DNA from 2 places in the Microbacterium sp. LMC-P-041 genome. Region 1 is predicted to be linked to the other one. Evidence: predicted binding sites of a transcription regulator. Region 1 holds the regulator's gene; the other holds the start of a gene.
The links. Region 1 encodes LexA, which represses DNA repair genes until DNA is damaged. Its sites were predicted from a motif close to TCGAACANNTGTTCGA; they were not measured.

Region 1 (7,328 bases):
TGGTGACGTCGGTCACGACGTAACGGCTGCAGCCGGCATCCTCGAGGCGCTCAAGCACCTCCCAGAGGTCGCCGCCCTCCTTCGTCCACCCGCGAGCGGCCAGCGTCGTACCGCGGACGTCGAGCCCGACAGCGATCGCTTCGCCGTAACGGCTGATCACGTCGGCGGCCCACTCGGGGTTCTCCAGCGCGGCCGTGCCGAGGTTGATGCGGGTCGCACCGCTCTCGAGAGCCGCCTCGAGCGTCGCGTCGTCACGGATGCCGCCGGACAGCTCGACGTTGACGTTCTTGAACTGCTTGATGACCTTGCGGAGGATCGGCGCGTTGCTGCCGCGTCCGAAAGCGGCATCGAGGTCGACGAGATGGATCCACTTCGCCCCCTGTGCGACCCACTCCCCCGCGGCGTCGAGCGGGTCGCCGTAGCTGGTCTCGGTGCCGGCCTCACCCTGAGTGAGGCGGACGGCCTTGCCCCCGGCGACATCGACGGCGGGAAGCAGGGTGAGAGCGGGAGACTGCGCGAAGTCGTTCATGACGTCCTCAGGTGAGATGGAGAGACCGATTCGTCGGCACGAGAATCGACACTAGCCCGCGTATCGGCCCGCTCCAAAACGATGACAGCAGAGAACCTCCCGTGCCACGCGGTAGCCTCGATGACGCCCCTGTTTCGGTGTGTGAGGAGATGTTCCATGGTGCGCGATGCGGAAGCGCGAGGAGGCGGACCCCTGCGACGCGGGAATGCGCTGCCTCCCGAGACTCCGGATGAGCGCGCTCAGATGCCGACTGGACCCGACGCGGAGCCCACAGCCCCGCACCCCCGACCGGCACCCCAGCCCGCCCCCGCGCCGGGAACACGAGCCGCAGCGGCATGGGCAGCCGCCTCCGCCGCAGCTCCTCCTTCCGATGATGCGCGACCGGCCACGCCCGCTGTGCCGATCTCCGCACCGCCTTCGGTCCCCGCTGCGCCACCCGCCGCCCCTGCAGTACCGCCCGCGCCCTCAGCCGCATCGCCCGCAGCCCATGCGGTACCGACGACGCCGGCACCTTCCGGAGCGCCCGCTGCGACCGGATCGCTTTCGACCGCATGGTCGGAACAGCAGAGCTCTTCGACTCAGGACAGCACCGTGCGGCCCGCCGTTCCGGCGGCCACGGCGCCGCGCCCCCAGTCTTCCGACGTACCGCCCGCTCCGCCGCTGCCGGTGCCCGCCTCGGCCCCGTCCGCGCCCAACGCCGCCGCTGCAGAGTCGGCGTCCTCGGCATCCTCGCGTCGTCAGCAGCGCGAGCAGGGCGTGGGGCGTCGCTCGTTCCTTCAGGAGGAGCGCCGTGAGGAGCCAGCGCGTCAGGGCGGACGCGGGCTGCTCAACCGCGTCGGGTTCACCCTCGGCCCGAGCGCTCGCGAACGCGCCGTCCGCGACGACGAGCACGCGGTGAGCCGCCACTGGCCGGGCCCCCGCACCGTCGCTGTCGTCAATGGGAAGGGCGGGGCGGGAAAGACACCGGCCACCGTGCTGCTGTCGGCGGTCTTCGCGCAGTACGGCGGCGCCGGGGTTCTCGCCTGGGACAACAACCAGACCCGCGGCACCCTCGGCTGGCGCACCGAGACGGGGGCGCACGATCGCACACTGCTCGAACTGCTTCCGCAGACCCAGCGCCTGCTCGGAGCCCAGGGACAGTCAGCCGACCTCGCGCACTTCGTGCATCACCAGCCGCAGGAGAAGTACGACGTCCTGCGGTCGAAGCCCGTCCGACTGGCCCACGAGAATCGGCTCCGGCCGAGTGACGTCGACTCCATCCACGCGATCGCGGCCAAGTTCTACCGTCTGATCATCATCGACTCCGGCAACGACGAGTCCGATCCGATGTGGCTGCGGATGATCGACCTCGCCGACCAGATCGTCGTGGCGACGACGACACGTGACGACCATGCCGAGGCCGGGGCGCTGCTGCTCGAGGCACTCGAAGACCGCGACGAGCGATCCGCACGGTTGGCTCGCGAGTCAGTGGTCGTCGTCAGCCAGGCGGACCCGAAGGCATCCCCCGCCGAAGTCGCAGACGTCATCGCCGGATATCAGCCGCTCGCGCGCGAAGTCGTCGGCATCCCCTTCGATCGGGAGATGGTCGACGGTCACCTCCGTCTTCGCGCACTCGCGGCGCCGACGCAGCGGTCGTGGCTCTCTGCCGCGGCCGCCGTCGCCCGAGGCTTCTGAGCCGTTCGGCAGTGGACCCGGCGGATCGGTCGTCCGAGGTTCGGATCGACGGCGGCTCAGCGGGCTGCCGACGCGTCAGGACCGAAGGCTGTCGACCCAGTTGCGGAGCAGCTGGATTCCGGCCTCGCCGGACTTCTCAGGATGGAACTGCGTCGCGGAGAGCGGCCCGTTCTCGACCGCAGCGAGGAACGGATCGCCGTACGTCGACCACGTGAGCACCGGCTGAGGGAACGGCGGGATGACATCGAGCTCCCACGACTGCGCGGCGTAGGAATGCACGAAGTAGAAGCGTTCGTTCTCGATGCCCTTGAACAGCACCGATTCGGCGCCCGGCTCGACCGTGTTCCACCCCATGTGCGGCAGCACCGGCGCGTTGAGCTCCGTGACCGCTCCCGGCCATTCGCCGAGACCCTCGGAATCGTGCCCGCGCTCGACACCGTGCGCGAACAGAACCTGCATGCCGACGCAGATGCCGAGCACCGGGCGCCCGCCTGCGAGCCGGCGATCGATGATCTCGTCGCCGCCGTGCGCGTAGAGCGCATCGCGCACGGCCTGGAACGCGCCGACCCCCGGCACCACGAGACCGTCTGCCTCGAGCGCTTCCTTGCGGTCGCGCGTCAGCACCGCATCAGCACCGGCGGCGATGAGCGCCTTGACAGCCGAGTGGACGTTGCCGGATTCGTAATCGAAGACGGCGACCCGGGGAGCCCTGCTCACAGTGCGCCCTTCGTCGACGGGATGCCGTCGACCAGAGGGTCGAGGGCCTTGGCCTGGCGGAACGCCCGAGCGAATGCCTTGTACTCGGCTTCGGCGATGTGGTGGGGGTCGCGGCCCCCGAGAACGCGTACGTGCACCGTGAGTCCCGCGTTGAAGGTGATGGCCTCGAACGTGTGGCGCACGAGCGAACCGGTGAAGTGGCCGCCGATGAGGTGGTGCTCGAAACCGGCAGGCTCCCCCGTGTGAACGAGATAGGGACGCCCCGAGATGTCCACGACAGCCTGAGCGAGCGCCTCGTCGAGCGGCACGAGAGCGTCGCCGTATCGCGAGATGCCGGACTTGTCGCCCAGCGCTTCACGGATGGCCTGACCGAGAACGATCGAGATGTCCTCCACGGTGTGGTGTGCGTCGATCTGCGTGTCCCCCGAGGCGCGCACCGTGAGGTCCGTGAGCGAGTGCTTCGCGAAAGCCGTCAGCATGTGATCGAAGAACGGCACCGACGTGTCGATACGGCTCGCACCGGTGCCGTCGAGGTTCAGCTCGAGCTCGACGGTGGACTCCGACGTGCTGCGCACACGCGTGGCGGTGCGCGGGGTCTGGGCGGGGCTGCTCATGAAGCCGATCCTATCGAGGCGAGGGCATCGAGGAATGCCGTGGTCTCCGGCTCGGTGCCCGCGGTGACGCGGAGGTGCCCGGGTATCCCGACGTCGCGGATGAGAACACCCTGCTCATAGAGCTGCTGCCAGACCTTCTGGGGCTCTGCGACACCCCCGAACAGAACGAAGTTCGACCAGGACTCATGCGGGGTGTACCCCAGCGCCTCGAGTGTCGCGGAGATGCGATCCCGCTGCTCGACGATCTCCTCGACCATGCCGAGCATCACGTCGGAGTTGCGCAGAGCGGCGACGGCTGCGGCCTGAGTGAGAGCGCTGAGGTGGTACGGCAGGCGCACGAGCCGCAGAGCGTCGATGAAGGCAGGATCCGCGGCGAGGTACCCCACGCGGGCACCCGCGAAGGCGAAGGCCTTGCTCATCGTGCGGGAGACGGCGAGCCGCGGTCGTCCCTCGAGAAGGGTCAGAGCCGATGCCGCGTCGTGCGGCGCGAACTCCTGGTACGCCTCGTCGACGACGACGATTCCGTTCGACGCCTCGTACACGGCTTCGACGACGTCGAGGCCCAGCGGCGTGCCTGTCGGATTGTTCGGCGAGCACAGCAGGATGACGTCAGGATCGACATCTCGCACCTGCGCTGCCGCCTCTTCGGGGGTGATCGTGTAATCGGGCTGCCTGGTGCCGGCGACCCAACACGCTCCGGTGCCCTTCGAGATCAGCGGATACATCGAGTAGGTCGGGGCGAAGCTGAACGCCGTGCGGCCCGGCCCTCCGAACGCCTGCAGAATGTGCTGAAGGACTTCGTTCGACCCGTTGCCCGCCCAGATCTGAGCCGGTTCGAGACCATGACCGAGATACTCCGCGAACCCTTCCCGGAGCGTGGTGAACTCGCGATCCGGGTAGCGGTTGACATCGCGGAGCGCGACCGCGATGTCGTCCAGGATGTCACTGGCGACCGCGTCGGGAACCGGATGCGTGTTCTCGTTGACGTTGAGTGCGATCGGAAGAGGCGCTTGCGGCGCTCCATAGGGCGTGAGCCCTCGGAGGTCGTCGCGAAGAGGGAGGTCGGCGAGTGATGCAGTCACCCTTCCCATGGTAGGCCGCCTTCGCTACACAGACGCTCGTGGTGACGGAGTGTGAACGCGCTTCCGCGCCGCACCGCTCGATCGAACGGCCCTCACGGGTTCATTCCGAATACTGCGCCGGAATCGCCAGCTCCTGGCCGATCTGCAGCTCGCCGCCGCGCAGCAGGTTCAGACGCGTGATGTCGCCGATCACGTCGCGCGGATCCGCGCCGGGGGCCACGCTCTCGGCGATCGACCACAGCGTGTCGCCGGGCATCACCGTCACCGTCGCGAACGATGCCGTGGCGGTCTGCTCGCCTGAGGCCATCGCACTGCCGCCGCTGAGTGCGGCGAATGCGATCCCGGCTGCGAGCGGCACGGCCGCGACAGCGAGAACGACACGTCGACCGCGCGCCGTCAGCTTGAGCCGCGTCGCCGGACGAGCCGGAAGGACTGCTGCACTGCTGAAGGTGATGGTGCTCATGTCGTGCTCCTCTGCATCTACCGCGTGGGCGGTGAAGTTGGCGTAGCGTTCGCATTCGCGCCTCGGCCGGGAGCCGTGAATGCGAAGCTACGTTCCGAAGTTATCTTCGAATTCGAACATCTGTCAAGCGTTCTTCGAAACAGAAGTCCGGGAATCGGCCGACACGCTCGAACAGATCTTCCACTTCGGCGCGATTCTCGGATACGGTTTCGATGTCAACACCCCACCACGGGCCTCCGACATTCGAACTGAGACGCCGGAATCGCACACCTGAGGAGCACCATGAGCGACATCTCCGCCCCCGACGCCGACGTCCCGCGCACCCGTCGCCGCAAGAGCCTGAGTCCCAAGCAGATGGCGATCCTCGAGGTCATCCAGACGTCGATCAGCCGTCACGGGTACCCGCCGAGCATGAGAGAGATCGGCGACGCCGTGGGCCTCAAGTCGCTGTCCAGCGTGACCCACCAGCTCGGCCAGCTCGAGCTGAGCGGATATCTGCGACGCGACCCCGGCAAGACCCGTGCCATGGAAGTGCTCATCGACCTCCCCGGCACCAGCGGAGAGAATCCCGCCGATGTGGCGACCCCCGTGGGCGATGCGGCGCTCGTGCCGCTCGTCGGCCGCATCGCCGCAGGTGTCCCGATCACCGCCGACCAGCAGGTCGAGGAGATCTTCCCGCTCCCCCGGCAGCTCGTCGGCAAGGGCGACCTGTTCATGCTCAAGGTGTCCGGCGAATCGATGATCGATGCGGCGATCTGCGACGGCGACTGGGTCGTGGTGCGGTCGCAGAGCAGCGCCGAGAACGGCGAGATCGTCGCCGCCATGCTCGACGGCGAGGCGACGGTGAAGGTTCTCCGTCGACGCGACGGCCACACCTGGCTGCTGCCTCGCAACTCCGCATTCGAGCCGATCCTCGGCGACGAGTCCGTCATCCTCGGCAAGATCGTCGCCGTGCTGCGCGCGGTCTGACTCCCCTCCCACCCTGCCGGTGACGGCGGGCGTCGACGCACCATAGGCTCGAACCATGTCGTCGCCGTTCGGTACCTGGACCTCTCCGTTCACCCCCGACCGGATCGCCGCGTCGTCTCCGCGGATCGATGGCAGCGCCTTCGTGGCTGACGAGATCTGGTGGGGTGAGTCGATCCCTGCCGAGGGCGGTCGCCTGACCGTGCGAAGTTCGACGGGTGCCGAGATCCTTCCCGCGCCATGGAGTGCTCGGTCTCGCGTCCACGAGTACGGCGGCGGGGCGTGGACCGCGGATGCCGACGGCACGCTGTACTTCGTCGATGCCAAGGATCAGCGCGTGCACCGCATGCCCCGCGGCGGTGTCCCCGTTCCTTTGACACCCCCGGGCCCGGCGCACGGCGGTCTGCGTCTGCAGAGCGGCCGCCTGTTCGCCGTGCGGGAGGATCTGTCCGTCTCCCCTCACCGACGCGCCATCGTCGAGATCCCGACCGACGGGTCGGCATCCGACCGGCCTGCGCTGTTGAAGACCCTCGTCGAAGGCGAGTCGTTCTACGCTCATCCGGCACTGTCTCCCGACGGTTCTCGTGCAGCGTGGGTCGAGTGGTCCGGCGATCGGATGCCGTGGCAGCGAGCGTCGTTGGTGATCTCGGACGGCACCGCGCGCACAGAGCTGTCCACTCGCGCCGCGCTGCAGCCCGAGTGGACGGCTGACGACGAGATCGTGTACTCCGACGATCCCTCGGGCCGCTGGGCTCTGCACCGACAGCGTGTCAGCGGAGCCCAGGCGGTCGGCACGGCGGAGCAGATCATCGACGACGACGCCGACACGGGATACGGCCTCTGGGTGCTCGGCAATCGCTGGTACCGCCCGCTCGCCGACGGTCGCGTCGTGGCTGTGCGCACGAACGGTCGCGACCGGGTCGTCGTCATCGACCCCGACGGCGGCGCCCACCGCATTCCCCTCCCCGCAGACGGCCACGTGAGTGTCGACGATGTCGCGGCCTCCCGCGTGCTGCTCTCCGGAAACAGCTCGACGACAGAACCCGGGGTCTGGTGCGTCGACGTCGACACGGGTCGCGTCGAGGCCGTCGCGGGAGCTGCGCCGACCGATCCTGCGTGGATGCCGCCCGCATCCGAGGTCCTGGTCGACGGCTCGCACGGGCCCGTCCATGCCTTCGCGTACCCGCCGACGAATCCCTCGGCCCACGCTCCGGCCGCGGATGACGAGCTCCCGCCCTACATCGTGCTCGTCCACGGCGGCCCGACCGCGCATGTGACCGGCG
Region 2 (7,328 bases), on a different contig from region 1:
CGGCTGTAACGCGAACGGCCTAGGCTCACTCCATGCCGGACGTCTTCTCGATTCGACCCGCCGACCAGGCGGACGGGAGCTTCCTCGGCGACATGGTCGTCGAGGCGGCGAACTGGCGCTCCGGCGGGGCACGCGCTCGGCATGAGATTCTCAGCGCCGTCGAGCACCGGCGCTACATCGCGGGGTGGATGCGGCCGGCGGATGCCGGTTTCATTGCGCTCGACTCCGATCTGCGACCCATCGGTGCGGCGTGGTATCGGATGCTCGCGCCGGACGACGCAGGCTTCGGTTTCGTCGGAACCGCGGTGCCCGAGCTCATCATCGGAGTGCAGCCGATCTGGCGGGCGCACGGAGTCGGACGGACCCTGCTTCGACGCCTCGTCACCCACGCGCGCGAGCAGGGGCACCCTCGGATCAGCCTCAGCGTCGAACGGGACAACTTCGCGCACGCCCTGTATCGGTCGGAGGGCTTCGTGGTCACCGACGCGGGGGATCTCCGTGACACGATGGTGCATCGCACGTCCTGATCTCCCTTCGCGGGCCCGGGAACCGGCCGGAATGCCGCGTCATTACGGGTGAATGTCGGCCTCTGGCCGTAACGTGAGAGCATGGCCAGGAGTACCACGAAGTCCGCGCGCGCGTCCGAGAGCGCCACGCCTCGCCCGAAGCGGCAGGCTGCGCCGAAGGCCCAGGCTGCGCCGAAGAAGTACATCGACGAGATCGACAAGCCTCCGGTGGCGGTACGAGCGTGGAACGGGCTCGCCCACGGCGTCGGTGGTCTGTTCCGGGCATTCGGCCCGGAGACGCTCGACAAGGATGACCGGCGCGACGGATTCCCCTTCCTGCTGGTGCTTCTGGCGATCGCCGGAGCGGTCAACGAATGGTTCTTCATCGGCAACGAGGTCGCGTCGAACATCAGCGCCTACTCGGTGGGGCTTCTGGTCGGGCGTGTGGCTTTCGTCATGCCCGTGCTGCTGCTGCTGCTGGCAGGGTGGCTGTTCCGCCATCCCTCGTCCGTCCACGACAACGGGCGCATCGGCATCGGCTTCGGACTCTTCGTGCTCACCCTGGCAGGCTTCTGCCACATCGCAGCGGGTCGAGTCGACTCCGCCGGACTGCTCGTTCGTGCGCAGCCCCGGGACGGCATGCCTGCGCTCAGCGAAGCGGGCGGTCTCTTCGGCTGGATGATCGGTGAGCCGCTCTCGTATCTCACTCCGGTGGGTGCCTATATCGTCCTGGCCCTGCTGGCGGGACTCAGCATCCTGATCCTGACCAAGACTCCGCCGAACCGTATCGGGCAGCGCCTGGGCGACCTCTACGCGTGGATGTTCGACGCTGAGCGCACCGAGAAGCCTGCGAAGGAAGCCGCGGCGATCGACGAGTCCGACAAGGTCGACGACCCCGACGTCCTTCCCTGGTGGCGGCGGAACAAGACCGGCCGTGAGGAAGACCCCGACGAGGGGACGCTGGGCTCCGACGACATCACCGCGCTGCTGACGACCTCCGAGCCGACTCCGGCTTACGATCAGGCCGTCGTCGTGGAAGATCCGTATGACGCGGCGACCGAGGTGCTGACGGACGTGCGGTCCGTGACGGAATCCCTGGCAGGGCAGCAGACCACCGCACTGCTAGACGACGAGTCCGACACCGGAGAGATGCCGGAGCTTCCGGGTCTCGACGGCTTCGGCACGGCCGGGCCGGGGGAGCGAGGCCCCCAGGCCCCCGTCGCCCCGTACGTGCTGCCGTCGCCAGGTCTTCTGGTCGAAGGGCCTCCACCGGTCGCGCGCTCCGAGGCGACCGACAAGGTGATCGAGCAGATCACGAGCGTGCTGACACAGTTCAAGGTCGACGCGAAGGTCACTGGTTTCTCGCGTGGCCCCACGGTCACCCAATACGAGGTCGAGGTGGGGCACGGCGTCAAGGTCGAGAAGATCCTCCAGCTGAGCAACAACTTCGCGTATGCGGTCGCATCGAACGATGTGCGGATCCTCTCGCCGATACCCGGAAAGAGCGCGATCGGAATCGAGATCCCGAACGCCGACAAGGAGATGGTCGCGCTCGGCGATGTGCTCAGGTCTCCGGCAGCGCACAAGAGCACCCACCCGATGACGATCGGCGTCGGAAAGGACGTCGGTGGGAACATCGTCATCGCCAACCTCGCGAAGATGCCTCACCTGCTTGTCGCCGGTTCCACCGGCTCCGGAAAGTCGAGCTTCGTCAACTCGATGATCACGAGTCTGCTCATGCGCGCCCGACCCACGGATGTGCGGATGGTCCTGATCGACCCCAAGCGCGTGGAGCTGACGAGCTACGCCGGGGTGCCGCACCTGATCACACCCATCATCACGAACCCCAAGAAGGCGGCGGAAGCGCTGCAGTGGGTCGTGAAGGAGATGGACATGCGGTACGACGACCTCGCGTCGTTCGGGTTCCGTCACATCGACGACTTCAACCGTGCCGTCCGCGCCGGCGAGGTGGAGCTTCCCGTGGGAAGCGAACGCGTGCTCAAGCCCTACCCGTACCTCCTCGTCGTCGTCGACGAATTGGCGGACCTGATGATGGTCGCCCCGCGCGACGTCGAGGACTCGATCGTCCGCATCACCCAGCTCGCACGCGCGTCCGGTATCCACCTCGTGCTAGCGACGCAGCGACCCAGCGTCGATGTCGTGACCGGTCTGATCAAGGCGAATGTCCCCTCGCGCCTCGCGTTCGCCGTCACGAGCGTCACAGACAGTCGCGTGATCCTCGACAGCCCCGGCGCCGACAAGCTGATCGGACAGGGCGATGCGCTGTTCTCGCCCATGGGGTCGTCCAAGCCGTTCCGACTGCAGGGTGCGTGGGTCGATGAGAAGGAGATCGACGCGGTCGTCAAGCACGTGACGCGTCAGGCCCGTCCGGACTACCGCGCCGACGTCCAGGAAGCGCTGGAGCCCACGAAGAAGAAGGAGGTCGACGAGGACATCGGCGACGATCTCGAGCTTCTTCTCGCCGCGGCCGAACTCATCGTGTCGTCGCAGTTCGGGTCGACGTCGATGCTGCAGCGCAAGCTCCGCGTCGGGTTCGCGAAGGCCGGTCGCCTGATGGACCTCCTCGAGTCGCGAGAGATCGTCGGCCCGTCAGAAGGATCGAAGGCGCGCGATGTGCTGGCGACGGCCGAACAGCTGCCCCAGGTCATGGCGAAGCTGCGAGGCGACGACACTCCGCCGAAGCCGCCTGCCCCCTCCTCGGCCGCGACTGCTGCCGGGACGCCGCACGACCCGGTCGAGGCGCAGTTCCAGGGACTCCCTGTGGTCGAGGCTGAAGACGATGGCGACGAAGACGCCTGGGGACTGACGGGACGCGACTGATGGCCATTCCACGGCAGCTTCCCAACGCGATCACGGTCGCGCGCATACCGCTCGCGGTGATCTTCTTCGTCCTCCTGCTGATCGGTGGCACGTTCGGACTCGACGACATCGCTGTCCGCTGGATCGCCGCCGTTCTCTTCATCGTTGCGATCTCGACCGATTGGGTCGATGGCTATCTGGCCCGCCGCTACGAGATCGTCAGCGACTTCGGAAAGCTCTGGGACCCGATCGCCGACAAGCTGCTCACCGGCGCCGGTTTCATCGGTCTCGCGATACTCGGCGAGCTGAACTGGTGGCTGGTGATCATCATCCTCATTCGGGAGTGGGGCATCACGATCCACCGTCTCATGGTGGCGAAGGAGCACGTCGTGGCTGCGGCCTGGATGGGCAAGATCAAGACGGCAGTGCAGGCGGTGGCCTTGTCCTGGGCGCTGCTTCCGTTGCACGTCGTGATCGGGCTGGAGCCGTGGCTGCTCGTGACCGCGATCATGATGGTGCTCGTGCTGATCCTGACCGTGGCGAGCGGAATCGACTACATCGTCGCGCAGGTACGAGGCGCGCGGCAGCCCTCGTGACATCTGCGTCGGCCGTGCTCGCCGCGCTGGTCGAGCGTGGCTGGACGCTCGGTGTCGCGGAGTCGTTGACGGGCGGTGCTCTCGCTGCCGAGTTCGTCTCCGTGCCGGGGGCGTCGGCCGCCCTCCGCGGAGCGATCGTCGCGTACGCCACTCCGGTGAAGCACACGCTGCTGGGCGTGGACGACGCGCTGCTCGACGCGCACGGTCCCGTGCACCCCGACGTCGCTCTTCAGATGGCGGCGGGGGTGCGCGGTGCGTTGAACGTCGACGGGGCCCCTGCCGACGTCGGCGTCTCGACCACGGGTATCGCGGGGCCGGACTCACCTGACGGTCAGCCGGTCGGCACGGTGCATGTGGCCGTGGTGACGCCGGATTTCTCGGTCACCGAGTTGTTTCGATTCGCCGGTGATCGTGCCGAGGTGCGGGCGCAGGCGGTCGACGCGGCGATCGATATGCTCGCTCGGGTTCTGCGGGAATAGGGGATGGGTGCGCTCCGTTATGTCCTATGTGCTCACACCGAAAGCACAGCGTGCGAAGGTAGATTTTGTGAAGGTCGGTAGGACTAGACTGGCGGTCTCTTCGAGGGAGACCTCGAGAAGACGATCTGGGAGGAGGTTCCGATGATTCTTGTACGACAGGAAATCGGCGATGTGCTGAGGGACTTCCGCCTGCAGAAGGGGCGGACGCTCCGGCAGGTTGCAAGCAAGGCTTCTGTGGCGCTGGGCTATCTCAGCGAGGTCGAGCGGGGCCAGAAGGAAGCATCGAGTGAGATTCTCGCCTCGGTGGCTGACGCTCTGGATGTTCCCATCTCGATCATCATGCGAGAGGTCGGCGACCGGATCTCGGTCCTCGAAGGCATTCAGGTCTTCCCTGATGTCGTTCCGGACGACCTCGTGGCTTCTGTCGAGCCCGAGCTGTCGCTCCACTGAACGTCGGACTCTCATAGCCTCTGATGCGACGTAGTGAGTTCCTCCGCGCAGTCGATGCGGAATTCGGCGGTCGCGGGTCATCTCTGATCAGCGACCTCGTTCTGACTCAGCTCGCCGGGCGCACTGCCGACGAAGCGCTGGACGCTGGCGTCGCACCGCGCGAGATCTGGCTGGCGCTGTGCGCCGAGACGGATGTCCCCCTGGAGCGGCGACACGGTGCAGGTCGTCTGGAGCCGCGCAAGCGATGACCCTCTGAGGCGTTCGCGGCGAGGGCCGCGTTCGAGGCGGTTTCGATTTGCGACACGCCGAGACGGCGTGTCGTCGAATATGTGTTCGAAACGGGCGTAGTCTTCTGCACAAGTGGTTCAGAGACGTTTCTCTCCCTGTTTCGCGGTGCTGACGACGCAATGTCGGAGGCTCCTCCTACGGTGAAGAACAAGCCGAAGAGCCATACGCCTTGTCGGAGAGTTCCGCCCAGCCGGGAGGACCGCGACAGCCTACAGGCGGCACCACGCGAGCATAAGGAGCACGGCATGCCATCACCCGCTGACCGCGAGAAGTCCCTCGAGACCGCCCTCGCCCAGATCGATCGTCAGTTCGGAAAGGGCTCGGTCATGAGACTGGGCAGCGACGAGCGTGCGCCTGTCGCCGTCATTCCGACCGGTTCCATCGCTCTCGATGTCGCCCTCGGCGTCGGAGGACTGCCGCGTGGGCGAATCGTCGAGATCTACGGTCCTGAGTCGTCGGGTAAGACGACGCTCACCCTCCACGCGATCGCCAACGCTCAGCGCGCCGGCGGAATCGCTGCCTTCATCGACGCCGAGCACGCGCTCGACCCTGACTACGCCGCGAAGCTCGGTGTCGACATCGACGCCCTTCTCGTCTCGCAACCCGACACGGGTGAGCAGGCGCTCGAGATCGCGGACATGCTCGTCCGCTCCGGGGCCATCGACCTGATCGTCATCGACTCTGTGGCCGCGCTCGTGCCTCGAGCCGAGATCGAGGGCGAGATGGGTGACTCCCACGTGGGTCTGCAGGCTCGTCTGATGTCTCAGGCGCTGCGAAAGCTCACCGGTGGGCTCAACCAGACGAACACCACGATGATCTTCATCAACCAGCTGCGCGAGAAGATCGGTGTCTTCTTCGGCTCGCCGGAGACCACCGCGGGTGGAAAGGCGCTGAAGTTCTACGCGTCCGTCCGAATGGACATCCGCCGAATCGAGACGCTGAAGGACGGCACCGACGCAGTCGGAAACCGTACGAGGGTCAAGGTCGTGAAGAACAAGATGGCTCCGCCGTTCAAGCAGGCTGAGTTCGACATCCTCTACGGCGTCGGCATCTCCCGTGAGGGCAGCCTGATCGACTTCGGTGTGGAGCACGGCATCGTCAAGAAGTCCGGGTCCTGGTACACCTATGACGGTGACCAGCTGGGACAGGGCAAGGAGAACGCGCGAACGTTCCTGCTCAAGAACCCCGACATCGCGCTGGCGATCGAGACCCAGATCAAGCAGAAGCTCGGCATCGGAGGAGCCACCGAGGCACCTGCTGACGAGCTCGCCGAGCGCCGCCCGGCATGATCGTGATGGTTCGCGGTTGTGGCGCAACCGGAGCGAACCATGAGTGATGGCGGGGGCGAGCCTCAGGAGCTCGCCCCCATCATCCCTCTGTTCGGCCGTGATTCCGCGCGGATGAAGCCGGTCGATCGAAGCTCTGTCGGGTCCGATGCAGTCACCCCCCGCGCCGTGGAAGACGCAGGCCACGAGGAATCGACGGCGGCAGGAGTCGCATCCACCGGCGACTCGGCTCCAGCTCCACTCGTCGACTCTCGTGGGCCCAGCGAACGGCATCCAGCTCGTGGCGCTGCGGCTCGGTCTGCTCCCCGATTGCGTGCACTGCAGCCGCACGAAGACTCAGCAGATGAGAGCGGAGCCGATCCGTCGAAGCTGCGTGTCGACGCCGAGGAGCTTCTCGTGCGCAAGCTGAGGGCTCGATCGCTCTCGTTGTCCGAGGCGCGGATGGTGCTCAAGGGCTACGAGGAGAACGGCGTCCGGCTCGACTCCGGATCGATCGACGACGTGATCGACGACTTCTGTCGCCGCGGCTACCTCGATGACGCGGTTCTCGCCGATCAGCTCGTGATGTCGGGAATCGAGCGAAAAGGACAGGGACGGGTCGCTCTGTCGCGAGCGCTCTCGCAGCGGGGGATTCCCCGCGATGTGATCGACGCGGCACTGGGTGACGTTCCCGACGACGACGCGGAGCGTGCACTCGAGTACGCTCGCTCGAAAGCACGATCGATGTCCCGCCTCGACCCGGATACTGCTCTGAGACGCCTCGTCGGTCAGCTATCACGTCGCGGGTACAACGGTTCCATCGCGATGACGGCTGCGAAGACGGCCCTCGCCGAGGGTTCTTCCGGCTCTTCCTCGTCGCGGGTCCGATTCGTCGATTCGGACTGAGGCGGCGGGGGGCGCGCA

Region 2: a site for LexA is predicted at 5,173-5,188, ahead of recA (recombinase RecA). Genes of this name have one in related genera too.

The regions. Positions count from the first base shown of each region.
Region 1 is NZ_JARVRV010000005.1:504,139-511,466, reverse strand. Features, by position in the region: gene priA (bifunctional 1-(5-phosphoribosyl)-5-((5-phosphoribosylamino)methylideneamino)imidazole-4-carboxamide isomerase/phosphoribosylanthranilate isomerase PriA) at 1-529, opposite strand, end outside; gene QRN21_RS12660 (MinD/ParA family ATP-binding protein) at 1,121-2,203, shown strand; gene hisH (imidazole glycerol phosphate synthase subunit HisH) at 2,279-2,920, opposite strand; gene hisB (imidazoleglycerol-phosphate dehydratase HisB) at 2,917-3,534, opposite strand; gene QRN21_RS12645 (histidinol-phosphate transaminase) at 3,531-4,625, opposite strand; gene QRN21_RS12640 (LysM peptidoglycan-binding domain-containing protein) at 4,717-5,079, opposite strand; gene lexA (transcriptional repressor LexA) at 5,362-6,048, shown strand; gene QRN21_RS12630 (prolyl oligopeptidase family serine peptidase) at 6,104-7,328, shown strand, end outside.
Region 2 is NZ_JARVRV010000001.1:256,071-263,398, reverse strand. Features, by position in the region: gene QRN21_RS01325 (GNAT family N-acetyltransferase) at 33-527, shown strand; gene QRN21_RS01320 (FtsK/SpoIIIE family DNA translocase) at 609-3,347, shown strand; gene pgsA (CDP-diacylglycerol--glycerol-3-phosphate 3-phosphatidyltransferase) at 3,347-3,922, shown strand; gene QRN21_RS01310 (CinA family protein) at 3,919-4,401, shown strand; gene QRN21_RS01305 (helix-turn-helix domain-containing protein) at 4,543-4,851, shown strand; gene QRN21_RS01300 (DUF3046 domain-containing protein) at 4,875-5,099, shown strand; gene recA (recombinase RecA) at 5,385-6,428, shown strand; gene QRN21_RS01290 (regulatory protein RecX) at 6,735-7,310, shown strand.